Bdellovibrio bacteriovorus: one gene and its partner. The main gene of each other region encodes a partner of the protein of the gene in region 2 in a complex. Links are inferred from orthologs where the notes say so. Each region holds a gene or a part of one and is shown on either strand. Other genes may lie near its edges.

The links.
Region 1: the proteins of uvrA (region 2) and mfd are in contact, whole or in part, in a crystal structure (PDB 4DFC), measured with the Escherichia coli proteins. The link is inferred for Bdellovibrio bacteriovorus from one-to-one orthologs.

What each region holds. Positions count from the first base shown.
Region 1 is NZ_LUKF01000001.1:532,179-538,732, reverse strand. What follows is about bases 1,099-5,202. They hold mfd (transcription-repair coupling factor), read right to left. Parts: upstream 4,824-5,202; coding sequence 1,299-4,823; downstream 1,099-1,298. Other genes in these bases: AZI85_RS02665 (NADH-quinone oxidoreductase subunit A), read left to right, coding at 4,945-5,202; AZI85_RS02675 (hypothetical protein), read left to right, coding at 1,099-1,302. In the rest of the region: AZI85_RS02680 (glycoside hydrolase family 3 protein), read right to left, coding at 1-365; more of AZI85_RS02675, read left to right, coding at 547-1,098; more of AZI85_RS02665, read left to right, coding at 5,203-5,313; AZI85_RS02660 (complex I subunit 1/NuoH family protein), read left to right, coding at 5,317-6,474; AZI85_RS02655 (NADH-quinone oxidoreductase subunit J), read left to right, coding at 6,485-6,554. UniProt on the Escherichia coli protein: Couples transcription and DNA repair by recognizing RNA polymerase (RNAP) stalled at DNA lesions. Mediates ATP-dependent release of RNAP and its truncated transcript from the DNA, and recruitment of nucleotide excision repair machinery to the damaged site.
Region 2 is NZ_LUKF01000002.1:11,368-16,975, forward strand. The notes cover bases 1,325-4,482. They hold uvrA (excinuclease ABC subunit UvrA), read right to left. Parts: upstream 4,129-4,482; coding sequence 1,525-4,128; downstream 1,325-1,524. Other genes in these bases: AZI85_RS02880 (DUF475 domain-containing protein), read right to left, coding at 1,325-1,485; AZI85_RS02890 (hypothetical protein), read right to left, coding at 4,195-4,482. Outside these bases: AZI85_RS02875 (DMT family transporter), read left to right, coding at 1-434; more of AZI85_RS02880, read right to left, coding at 451-1,324; more of AZI85_RS02890, read right to left, coding at 4,483-5,466. UniProt on the Escherichia coli protein: The UvrABC repair system catalyzes the recognition and processing of DNA lesions. UvrA is an ATPase and a DNA-binding protein. A damage recognition complex composed of 2 UvrA and 2 UvrB subunits scans DNA for abnormalities.

The DNA.
Region 1 (6,554 bases), on a different replicon or contig from region 2:
TTCATGTTGAATCCGACTTCGCGCAAAAAGAGTCCTGTTTGATAACCCATTTCTTCCGCTAGCAACGGCGACTGTGTTTGCCCAATGGCCAAAGCATTTGGTGGAGCGGGATAAATAGGTAAACGAGAGACAGACCCACCTTCTTGATCGATAGAGATCAAGGGCGGAAGCTTTGAATACTTAAAGCTTGTTCGATACAACTGCGTATTCAAATTTCTGATTTGTTCAATAGAAAGAATGTTTCTTTTGAAAAGTAAAAATGAACCCGGCTTATTGGCAGCGATGAATTTTTCCAAATCAGGAGTGACAGTTTTCTGTGGAAATCCAACGATAAAAAGCTGTCCCACTTTTTCTTCAACCGTCATGGCGGCAATCTTTTTATCGATTATTTGTGTAAGGGTGGTCGGGGCAGCTAGCACAAGGTAGGGAAAGAGAAGCGCGAGCAGAGTAACACTCAAAATTCGATTTAAATCTCTGATATACTTGCTCATAGATAAAAGAATATCATTCGCCACTTTTGAAGGTAGGCGATATTTGCGAGACAACATGAAATTGCACCTAAGTCTGATATCCAAAGTCTGCTTCGTTCTTGCCGTCCTTGCGGGATCGTTGTCTTTCGCTCAAGAAGAAGCTCTTCCGTCGACACCTCAAGATGAAAATGTTCCGTTAGTGGAAGTCGAAGTTGTTCAAGACAACCTTGCGCCTTACAAGGAACGACGCGAGACCCACGGCATGTATTTCGGTGTTGATTACGAAGGCCTGGATCTAAAAAACTATATCTCGACTTTAGATAATTTAAGTTACGGCGATCTTTTTGGGACTGATCCCATTCCCCTGATCCGTGTGAGTATTGATTATAAATATAATTTTGCCTTAGGCGCATTGGCGCTGGGTTTAGACTATGGCATGGGTAAAATTGAAGACAATCGTTCGGGCTCTGATCGTTCTTTAGAAGTTACTAAGTACGGAATTGGATTAAAATTTGTTGCCGATAACTTTATGGCCGAGCCCTACGTAGCCCCTTATCTGGGACTGAATATCTGGCAAATGGGTCTTTCAGAGTCATCGCCAACAGATTCTTTTTCGGCGACAACACAAATGGGATTTAATTACACCATCGGATTTTTGTTGCAGCTTGATTGGTTGGATTATCAAACCGCAAAGCAAACCACATTTAACTGGGGTTTAGAAAATACTTTTATCGATGTGTACGCCACACAATATGCCGCCACTTCAGCAGAAGATGATCCCGACACGACGACGGATTTTCTTTACGGCGCCGGTCTTCGCTTAGAATTTTAAATTAGCTTCAAAAGAGTCTCGAGTTCTTCGTGAACGGCAGACCATGAGATATTCGGCAGCTTGATATTCAAGCGATTGTCCGGAGTTAAAGAATATTTCTTACTTTCACGAACCGCCAATTGAATTACCGTCTCTGGTTTCAATTTTGTTTTTTCAGTGAAGATCAACGAAACAGATTTTACGCCAGCGCTGATATCGCGTACACCCAACTCTTTACATTGACGGCGAATTAACATCAAGCCCATCAAGTTCACAGTCGGTTCAGGGATAGCGCCGAACTGATCGCGCAATTCTTCTTCGATGCGATCCAAATCTTCGTTCGACGTAATATCTGCCAAGGCCTTATAGTAGCTAAGGCGGATGCGAATATCTGAAATATAGTTATCAGGAATCATCGCAGGGATGCGCAAGTTGATTTCTGGATCTAGTTCCATGTCGTCGACGGCTTCGCCTTTAGCTTCAGCCAACGCTTCATTTAGAAGATCCATGTACATTTCATAACCGACAGAGTTGATATGACCGGATTGTTCTTCGCCCAGAATATTTCCGGCGCCGCGAAGCTCAAGATCGTACTGCGCAATCTTAATACCGCTACCCAAAGCGGTGTTCTCTTGAATGATCTTTAAGCGCTCTTGCTGCTCTTTATCGAGTTTGCGATTTCGCGGCATCATCAGATAACAATAAGCGCGCGTTTTGCTTCGACCTACGCGGCCACGCAATTGATAAAGCTGAGACAGCCCAAACATGTGCGCGGAATCGATGAACATCGTGTTCGCTCTTGGCACGTCCATTCCTGATTCGACAATCGCAGTACAAATAAGGACGTCGATTTCGTGATGGAAAAAGGCAAGCATGGTTTTTTCAAGCTCGTGCTCTTCCATCTGGCCGTGACCGATACGAATACGTGCTTCGGGAACGATATTGCGAATTTCATCCGCCAACCCGTAGATAGATTCAATACGATTGTGAATAAAATAAATCTGGCCACCACGAGAAATTTCAGCGGTGATCGCTTTACGAATCGTCTCTTCATCAAACTTTGTGACAAAGGTACGCGTTGGCAAACGATCGACCGGAGCCGTGTTAATCAAGCTCAAGTCGCGAATTCCCACCAAGGCCATATTCAAAGTTCTAGGAATGGGCGTTGCCGACAAGGTCAAAGTATCAACGCTGACCTTCATCTTTTTAATTTTCTCTTTATGAGTAACACCGAACTTTTGCTCTTCATCGACAATCAGAAGACCTAAGTCTTTATACTGAATTGTTGATCCTAATAACTTATGTGTTCCGACGATGATATCAACCTTGCCGTCTTTAAGATCCTGCAAAGTCTTTTTGACTTCCGATGGAGTTACGAAGCGATTTAAAACTCGGATATCCACCGGCCAACCTTCAAAACGTTTTTTCAAAGTTTCAAAGTGCTGGAATGTAAGGACAGTTGTCGGAGCGAGTAAAGCGACTTGACGACGAGCTTGCACAGCAAAGAAGGCCGCGCGCATAGCGACCTCGGTTTTACCAAAACCCACATCGCCGCAGACCAAACGATCCATCGGTTTTGTGGATTTTAAGTCGCGCATGATGTCGTTGATTGCGCGCATTTGATCGTCAGTTTCCTCATATGGGAAACTGTTTTCAAACATCTGAATTTCACTATCTTTAAACACAAAAGGCGGACGATGAAGCTCAGCCCGTTTCGCATAAAGAGCCAAAAGATCAGCCGCGATATCGCGAACGTGGGCTTTAACCTTTGCTTTGGTCTTTTCCCAAGCGGTGCCACCCAGTTTATCAAGAATTGTTGTGCTTGCCGCGCCAGAGAATTTCTGTAGTTGGCCCACACGGTAAACAGGAAGATAAAGTTTATCCTTATCCTTGTAGCCGACCTGAATGTACTCAGACTCGACCCCGCCAATATTCATGATCTTAAGACCTTCATATTGACCCACACCATGTTTAACGTGGGCAACAAGATCGCCCGGTTTTAAATCACCGAACGCCAGGCGCTTGGCTTGCTTTTGAAAGTCTTGCGCACCGGAAGATTCACGAGAACGCTGCTTCTTTCCGTAGAAGTCTTCATCGCGCAGGAAAATAACTTTTTCTTCGTCTAGACGAAGGCTTTCAGTCAGATAGCGAGGAATAACGTGAACAAGATGAGTGGCACTGTCTTGCTCCATCAACCAAGAATCCCAACGATACTCATCTTCATTCGCGCGTGCGACCTTCAGACCCAGCTTATCAAAGATTAATTTTAAGCGCTCAATGTGGGATTGATTTTTCGTACCAATGAAAATGCGATAACCGTCGTCACGCCATTTGTTCAGCTTGTTGGTAGCCGCCTGCAGCCACATCTCAGAGCCAACGGCGTTATTTAAACTTAGGTTCGTGAAGTCTTGAGTCAGTGCCGTACGATATTCGACTCTGCCATCTTCGCTGGTCTCGGCGTTTTCTAAATATTCTAATGAAGAGAAATAAACTTCGCGCGATCCGGCAGGGAAACTTAAAGTTTCAAATGGAGAGTAAAGTAATTCCAACTCAGGTCGAATCACGTGTTGCGTGCTTGAAGCGTAGTCCGCTTTAATCTCGGCCCAAACTTCATCTGTCCATCTGGAAATTTCAATCGGATCTAAAAACCATACATTCACCGCAGATGAAAAATGTTCTAGCGGACTAGCAAGTTCTCCATAAAAGTAGGGAAGTAAGAATTCAATTCCAGGGAATGAGTTTTTTAAAACCAAAGAGCGCAGAGTTTCTTCGGCCTCGGCCTTATCAACCTCGCGGCCATCAATCATCGCGCGGACTCTTTGCAAAAGTCTTTCGTGATTTTCATCGCGGAAAAGAATCTCGCGCGCTGGAGTTAAGACGAATGAAGCAACTTCATCGGTGCTTCGTTGATCTGAAACATTGAAGTGACGAATAGACTCAATTTGATCGCCGAATAAATCTAAGCGAACCGGTTCATCTTCTGTCGGCGGGAAAATATCAACGATACCTCCGCGCAAAGCATACTGACCTTTATCTTCCACCATCGGTGCTGAAGAATAGCCAAGCGAGTTTAAATACTCTGCGATGTCTTCAGGAAGTTCGTCGCTGGGTTTTAGAAGACGCGAATATTCTTTCAGGATTTTCACCGGCAAAGTCTTTTGTGTCAGCGCGTCAGAAACAGATATGAAGATTTCTCCAGCCTTCGCTTGTTGGGCTCGAGACAAGAATCGAACGCGATCACTAACGACTCTCGAGTTTGGATAAAGACCGGAATAAGGTGAAACATCGAAAGCAGGTAAAATCGTGCTGTGACGAGATGGGTCAAAGAACTCTAAAAGCTGCTGAAGTTTGTTCGCTTCGGAAAGACTGCTAACAACAACTAAGTGCGGCAAGCTGTTGATTTTTTTAGAGTAAGTCTGCGACAAAAAGTAAGCAAGCGCGAGCGGAGATGCAGCTCCGGTCACTTGAATTTTTCCGCGTGTTGTTTCGAAGGCCCTTTCCAGGATGGATTCAAGCCTTGTATGAGTCATTTCGGCTTTCATTCGGTGGGCTCATCTTGCCATGCTTATCGCCTTGTTTCCATTCATATTTCTTGGTTTTCACAGACGACACATATATAACTAATTGAAATCCAAATAATAACGACAACTTTGGAGGGGTACAGTGCCACTCGGTGGAGTCATTTTCATCGTCATCTTCATCGCTCTATTCGGAGCATTTTTAGTATGGGTCGCGTCCAAAACAGGCGGCAAACCCGTTTATAACTCTATCAAGTACGAGCCTTACGAGTGCGGTATTCCTGCTCTTGATAAGAAAGATACAAAGGTTTCAGTAAAGTATTATCTTACTGCGATCCTCTTCATCCTTTTCGATATCGAGATCATTTTCATGTATCCATGGGCAACTTCTTTCCGTGATTTCTTATCATCAGGACAAGGTCTGTTCGTGCTTATTTCGATGATGGTCTTCATCGGAATTTTCATCTTCGGACTTTTCTGGGAAGTAAAATCAAAAGCATTGGAATGGGACTAATCAATGGGAATGGGTAAAGATCTTTTTGAAATTACCGTTAACGGTTTAAAACTTGTCGTCATCTTTTTGATGATGGTTCAAGCAGTTCCTATTCTTGTATGGCTAGAGCGCCGTGGTTCCGCATTCATTCAAAATCGTTTGGGACCCAACCGCGTAGGACCTTTGGGCTTGATGCAACTTTTGGCTGACGCTGTGAAATTCTTGACGAAAGAAAACTTCGTTCCAGATACCGCAAAACCATTGTTGTACTATGCAGCTCCGGTATTTGCGTTGATTCCAGGTGCGGTGGCGTTCTCTGCCATCCCAATGTCGACACCGATTCAAGTAGGAACATTTGAAATGTTTGGATCTACTTGGGGTCCGTACACTTTCTTGGTTCAAGGTTATGATATCGGCGTTGGTATCGTATTCATCTTGGGTGTTTCTTCTTTGGCTGCTTACACTTTGTTGATGGCGGGTTGGGGTTCAGGAAATAAGTACTCTTTGATGGGTGCTCTTCGTGCTTCGGCGCAAACAATCTCTTACGAGTTGGCTTTGGGTCTTTCTATCGTGGGCGTGATCATGCTTTACGGTACGTTCAACCTTCAAGACATGACGGTGGCTCAACAAGGTCCCCTTCAATTCGTCTTCTTGGGTCACACAATCACTGCAAGTTGGCTTCCAAACTGGGGGATTTTCTATCAACCATTGGCAGCTCTTTTGTTCTTCACAACAGCATTTGCCGAATCAAATCGTCTTCCATTCGACTTGGCAGAGGGTGAATCTGAACTTGTTGCCGGTTTCCATACAGAGTACGGCGGCTTCAAATTCAACATGTTCTTCATCGGTGAATACGGTCACATGATGATCGCCTCAGGCTTGATGGCTTTGTTCTTCTTCGGTGGTTACGGTATTCCGTACGTATCCGTTGAACAAGTTCAAGAGTGGGCGGCTTCGGTAACGTCTTCTGCGGGCTGGGCAAGTGCTTTGGTGGCATTGATCCACTTCCTTGTTTTCAATATCAAGTTTGCATTCTTCTTGTGGGTTTTCATCTGGGTTCGTTGGACGCTTCCACGCTTCCGTTATGACCAATTGATGGATTTCGGTTGGAAGACTTTGCTTCCTTGGGCGCTAGCAAACACGATCATTACCGCGTTTGTGATCTACATCGCATCTTTGTGAGGAGAATAACGTGACAGCAGATGCATTTCTTTTTTGGTTCTTAGCGATTGTCACTCTGGTCAGCGGCCTGAGTGTCATTC
Region 2 (5,608 bases):
TTGCCGCTTTTCACATTATTTACATCGGGAAGATTTCAAACCGTGTTGGAAATGCCTTTCGCTTTAATAACTTCCAATCGTTTTGGTGTCTATTAGCTTTAATGCCTTTGTATATCACTCAAGAGCGAAGCCCGATGCCTGAAGATTGGACTCCGTGGCTGGGTGTTCTTTGTCTGGGATTGGGTTCCAGTATTATCGCGTTTTATTTGCAGGTGCGAACTCAAAGAGTGCTTTCGGATTCCACGGCCAGCATGCTTTTTCTTTTAGAATCCCCGTTTGCAGCGGTCTTCGGTTTCTTGATTCTCAACGAAAGACTTTCATTGTTTCAAACCCTTGGAGCGATCACGATCATGATTGCTTCTGTGTTGCAGATCTGGCTTGATCCTTCCAATAAAGAAGCCGCCGTTTCAGAAAATAAAAAAGGCTCTGTTTAAGAGCCTTTTTTATTACCTAGTGAGCTTTAAGCTGTTTTTCGTTTTTCTTTAAAGACCAGATGAATGAAGTCACGATGATGACTCCACCGCTCAGTCCTGTGATCCACTCTGGAATGTGCAGGAACGGATCTGACAACATGATCATGGCTAATAAACCAATCGCGTAAAAGGCGCCATGCTCTAAGAATGCAAACTTCGTTAATGCTTCTTTTTCTACGAACATGATCGTCAAGCTACGTACGAAGAAAGCACCGATACTTAAACCAATCATGATAATGAAAAGATTGTGCGTGATCGCGAAGGCACCGACAACACCGTCAAAACTGAAAGAGGCATCTAGAACTTCCAGGTACAAGAACATACCGGCACTTGCCTTATGCACGTCCTTCATTTGATCGTCTGAAGCTTCAAGCCAGGAACCAATACCATCCACGATCACGTAAGTGATAAGACCCGCCATGCCGGCTTTGATAAAGCGCAAAGATTCATCATCAGGAAGGAACTGAGAAATGATCGCCAAGATGATAAGACTTAACGCCACTTCAATCGCTTCGACTTTACTCCCCAAATAAGCTGTCGGCTTTTCAATCACTGGGATCCAGTGCAAGTCTTTGCTTTCATCATAGAAGTACTTCAATGCCACCATTAAAAGGAAAGCGCCACCAAAGGCTGCCACTTCCAAATGCGCCCCTAACATCAATTGAGCGTAATCATCGGGTCTTGTTGCCGCCATGACCAAGGCTTCCCAAGGGCTGACGTGCGCCATGAAGGTCACGATCAAAAGTGGGAACACCAAACGCATACCGAAAACAGCAATCAACATCCCCCACGTCAAAAAGCGATGACGCCATACCGGAGTCATTTCTTTAAGGACGACGGCGTTAACAATCGCGTTATCGAAAGAAAGAGAGATTTCAAGAATAGCCAAAATGAAAGCGATGAACAGAGCGCTTAAACCTGCGCCCACCGTTCCACCGTAATAATGACCAACAAAATAGGACGCAATAAGTCCCAGAATCGTAAATGCAAAGGAGCCTGTGAAGTATTTCATGCTCCAAAAATTCGTCGATTCTGGGCGAAGAATCAAGCCTTATTTAAGAACCGGTTTTAGGAATTTCCCGGTCTCGCTGCCAGAAACTTTGGCAACCTGTTCAGGTGTCCCGGTCGCGACAATCAAACCGCCGCCTTTACCACCATCCGGTCCCAAATCAATCACGTGATCGGCCGTTTTAACGACTTCCATATTGTGTTCGATGACCAGCACCGTATTGCCAGCATCCGCCAGCTCTTGAATCAATTCAACAAGCTTACGAACATCGTCGAAGTGAAGACCTGTCGTAGGCTCATCTAGAATATACAGTGTCTTTCCTGTCCCGCGACGAGAAAGCTCTTTTGACAGCTTCACACGTTGCGCTTCACCGCCAGAAAGAGTCGTCGAGCTTTGTCCTAAGGTCATGTAATCCAAACCTACGCGATGCAAGGTTTCTAGCTTGCGATAGATTTGCGTGTGGTTGCGGAAAAACTCTAAAGCTTCGGCCACACTCATTTCCAAAACGTCGGCGATGGATTTGTTTTTATATTTAATATTCAAAGTCTCGCGGTTGTAACGGCGTCCTTGGCACGTATCACAGGTCACGAACACATCACTTAGGAAGTGCATCTCGACACGGATTTGCCCATGACCCATACAGGTTTCGCAACGTCCACCCTTCACGTTAAAACTAAAGCGGCCCGGTTCATACCCGCGCAACTTAGAATCAGGAAGATTGGCAAACAGATCGCGAATCATCGGGAATAAACCGACGTACGTCGCTGGTGTTGAACGAGGCGTTCGACCAATCGGACGTTGATTGATATCAATGACTTTATCAATTTTATCTAAACCTTCGATTTTTTTATACGGCGACGGTTGCGCCAACGCTTTATAAAAGTGCTGCGCTAAAATTTTATAAAGAGTGTCGATGATCAAAGTACTTTTGCCTGATCCAGAAACTCCGGTGACCGCCGTGAAAGTTCCCAAAGGAATGGAAAGATCCACGTTGCGAAGATTATTCCCTGTAGCGCCCGTGATTTTTAAAAAATCACCATTCCCTTTACGGCGCTCTTTAGGAATGGGGATGCGCACATCTCCTTTAAGGTATTTACCCGTTAAAGAGTTCGGATTTTTTTCCAACTCTTGCGGAGTCCCTTGCGCCATCATCTGACCGCCCAAAACTCCCGCACGAGGCCCTAGATCGACAACGAAGTCAGCATAGCGGATGGTGTCTTCGTCATGCTCAACCAGTAAGATTGTATTTCCACGATCTTTAAGTTCGCCGATAATATCTAATAAACGATGGTGGTCCCGCGGATGAAGACCGATACTCGGTTCGTCCATCACGTACAAGACACCGATCAATGAAGAGCCCACTTGAGTCGCTAGACGAATACGCTGTGCTTCCCCGCCCGACAAAGTTCGCGCCGGTCGACTTAAGGAAAGATAAGACGTTCCCACTCGCACAAGATAATCTAAGCGCGACACGATTTGTTTTACGATTTTTTCGGCGATCAATTGATCTTTGGATTTCCATTTGATTTTAGAAATCCACTCGCGCAATTCCACCGAGCTTAAATCGGCAAGTTCTGCGATAGTTTTTTCACCGACCCGGATGTTAAGCGCCTCTTGCTTTAAACGCGTTCCCTTGCAATCAGGGCACGCATTCAAAACCATTTCTTCGCCTTCTTCATCATCCTCGTCAGAAGTCTTTTTACCTTTGTATTTATAAACGACCTTATCAAGCTTCTTGCCACCGACCTCAGAATCAGAAAACTGTTCTTCTTCTTCCAAATCCAAAGTGCCTAAGCCGTTGCAAGTCTCACAGGCTCCGCGAGGATTGTTGAAGCTGAAAATACGCGGTTCAATTTCCGGGAAGCTGTATCCACACTGAGGACAGGCCGAGTGCAAGGAATACGCTGTGCGCTCTCCATCTAAAGTTTCAATAATCACGCGGCCATTGGCCATGCCCAGTGACGTATTGATACTTTCAGCTAAACGAAGCTTCAGGGTGTCTTTCAAGATCAACTGATCGACCACCAAATCAATATCATGGGTTTTGGTTTTCGCTAATTTCGTGGCTTTATCAAGGTCGATCATCTTTCCATCGACCTTGGCTTTCACGAAACCTTTTTTTGCCCAACGTTGGAACTCGGCTAAGAACTCCCCTTTTTTTCCAGAGGCCATGGGAGCTAGAACATAGAACTTTGTGCCCATGCTCTTTTTCATCACGTCTTCAATAATCTGCTGCGGCGTTTGGCTGCTGACCGGAATATGATGAATAGGACATTCAGGAATACCTACTTTTGCATAAAGCAAACGAAGATAGTCGTAAATCTCTGTCACGGTTCCAACAGTCGATCGAGGATTTGTGCTGACGGATTTTTGATCGATAGCAATAGCGGGAGACAATCCCGAGATAGAGTCCACTTCGGGTTTTTTTAACTGTTCAAGGAAGTTTCGCGCATAGGCCGAAAGACTTTCCACATAACGGCGCTGTCCTTCAGCGTAGACCGTGTCAAAAGCCAGGGACGACTTTCCACTGCCACTGAGGCCCGTGAAGACAGTGATCTTATTTCGGGGAATAGTCACACTGACATTCTTGAGGTTATGTTCCTTGGCGCCTTTTACTATGATTCCGTCTTCTTCAGCATGCGACATAAGCCCTCATTCTAGGATGAGGGGTGAAGAACAGCAAGGGCCAGTCGTTGAAATGCAGTGCTTCTATTATAAGCCAAACCCACATTTGCGCTTGATATAAGCGTCAAAATCAGAGTCCGAGAAGTATTTAAAGCGAGCCGAGGAGCTGCTGGATTGATCAGGCCACAAATCCACCACGGGTACTTTGCAGGACCGACCTTGTTTGCTAATTGTCGCAGTGCCATTGCGTTGAAGGCGCGGTTCTTCGCCTACGCGATCCACACGAACCATCACACCGTTACCGCTGTAAGAGATCTTTGCGGGATTCAAGGCTTTTCCTCCCGAGGTCAAGGCCCCGGTCTCTGAAAGCACACCACCAATAACTTCTTTAGTTTGAGTATTGAATGTCACTGTTTCACCGGTAGGTAACGTGACGATTTGCTTATTTCCTTCCACACGGATGTGCGGCAAAGTTTTTCGCGGCAAAAGCACGATATAACTTTCTTGTGTCTGACTGATAGTGGAGTTTGGCATATCACTGATCGAAAAACCCAGGCTTTGACGAGCCCCGGCTTCAAAATCAAAACTCCACTCACGCATGCGCGATTCACCACTGCTCACGATTTTATTCGGTCCGCGATTATAGAATTTAAATTTACCCGGAGTCGGATCGTCGCCGTAAGAGCAAACGTCGTAACCACCCTGCTTGGATGAGCAGCGCACCGAACGCAAGCCATAAGGATTCACCGTGCGTGTGGGCGGGTTGATCACCGGAGAATCCTGTGTCGGCTTTGCCGTCCAATTGACGAGGCCTTCCGGAGCCCCGATAGGAGTGACGGATTCTCCTCGCGAAGTCAGTTGCGCGACTTCACAATCTGAACAAGGTCCGCCCGCTTTTCCCTGCTCTTGCACGACACGATTGGCTTGAGAGACATTTTCGATCACTTTTTCTGCCGTCTCCGTAGCGGGAACACGCAGCGCTGGCGTTTCCTTTGTCGTCTTCACTTGCGTCGCTACTTCTACAGTTTCCGTCGAAGCATTCTGCTTCATCTCTTCTTCGCTCGGATACAGTTTCATCGATGGATTTGCAGTGTTGTAGTAAACCCAGACGGACTCACCCTTATGAGGGCCAGATGTCAGCTCCACTTTCAAACCGTAATTTCCAGAATTAAACTTTTTAGTTTCTTCGATACGCGCACGCGTTCCCGGCGGCATCACAAATTTTACGTTTTTTGTGGATTTTAGAAAATTCGCAGAGTAACGAGCATTGAAATATCCTTCAAGCTCAACGATATCCCCACCCTTGAAACCAAGACAAAACACGACAAATAAAATAAGGGCTTGTTTCGGAAATCGCATCAAAAGTCCTATCGGACTTTCGGAAACACTTCGCAACCCCAACCCATAAAATTATTGAAGTTTCCCTAAGATAGCAGCGGTAATTCTCAAATTGAGACGACAATATTACGAAACGAAAAAGGACCGATTTCTCGGTCCTTCA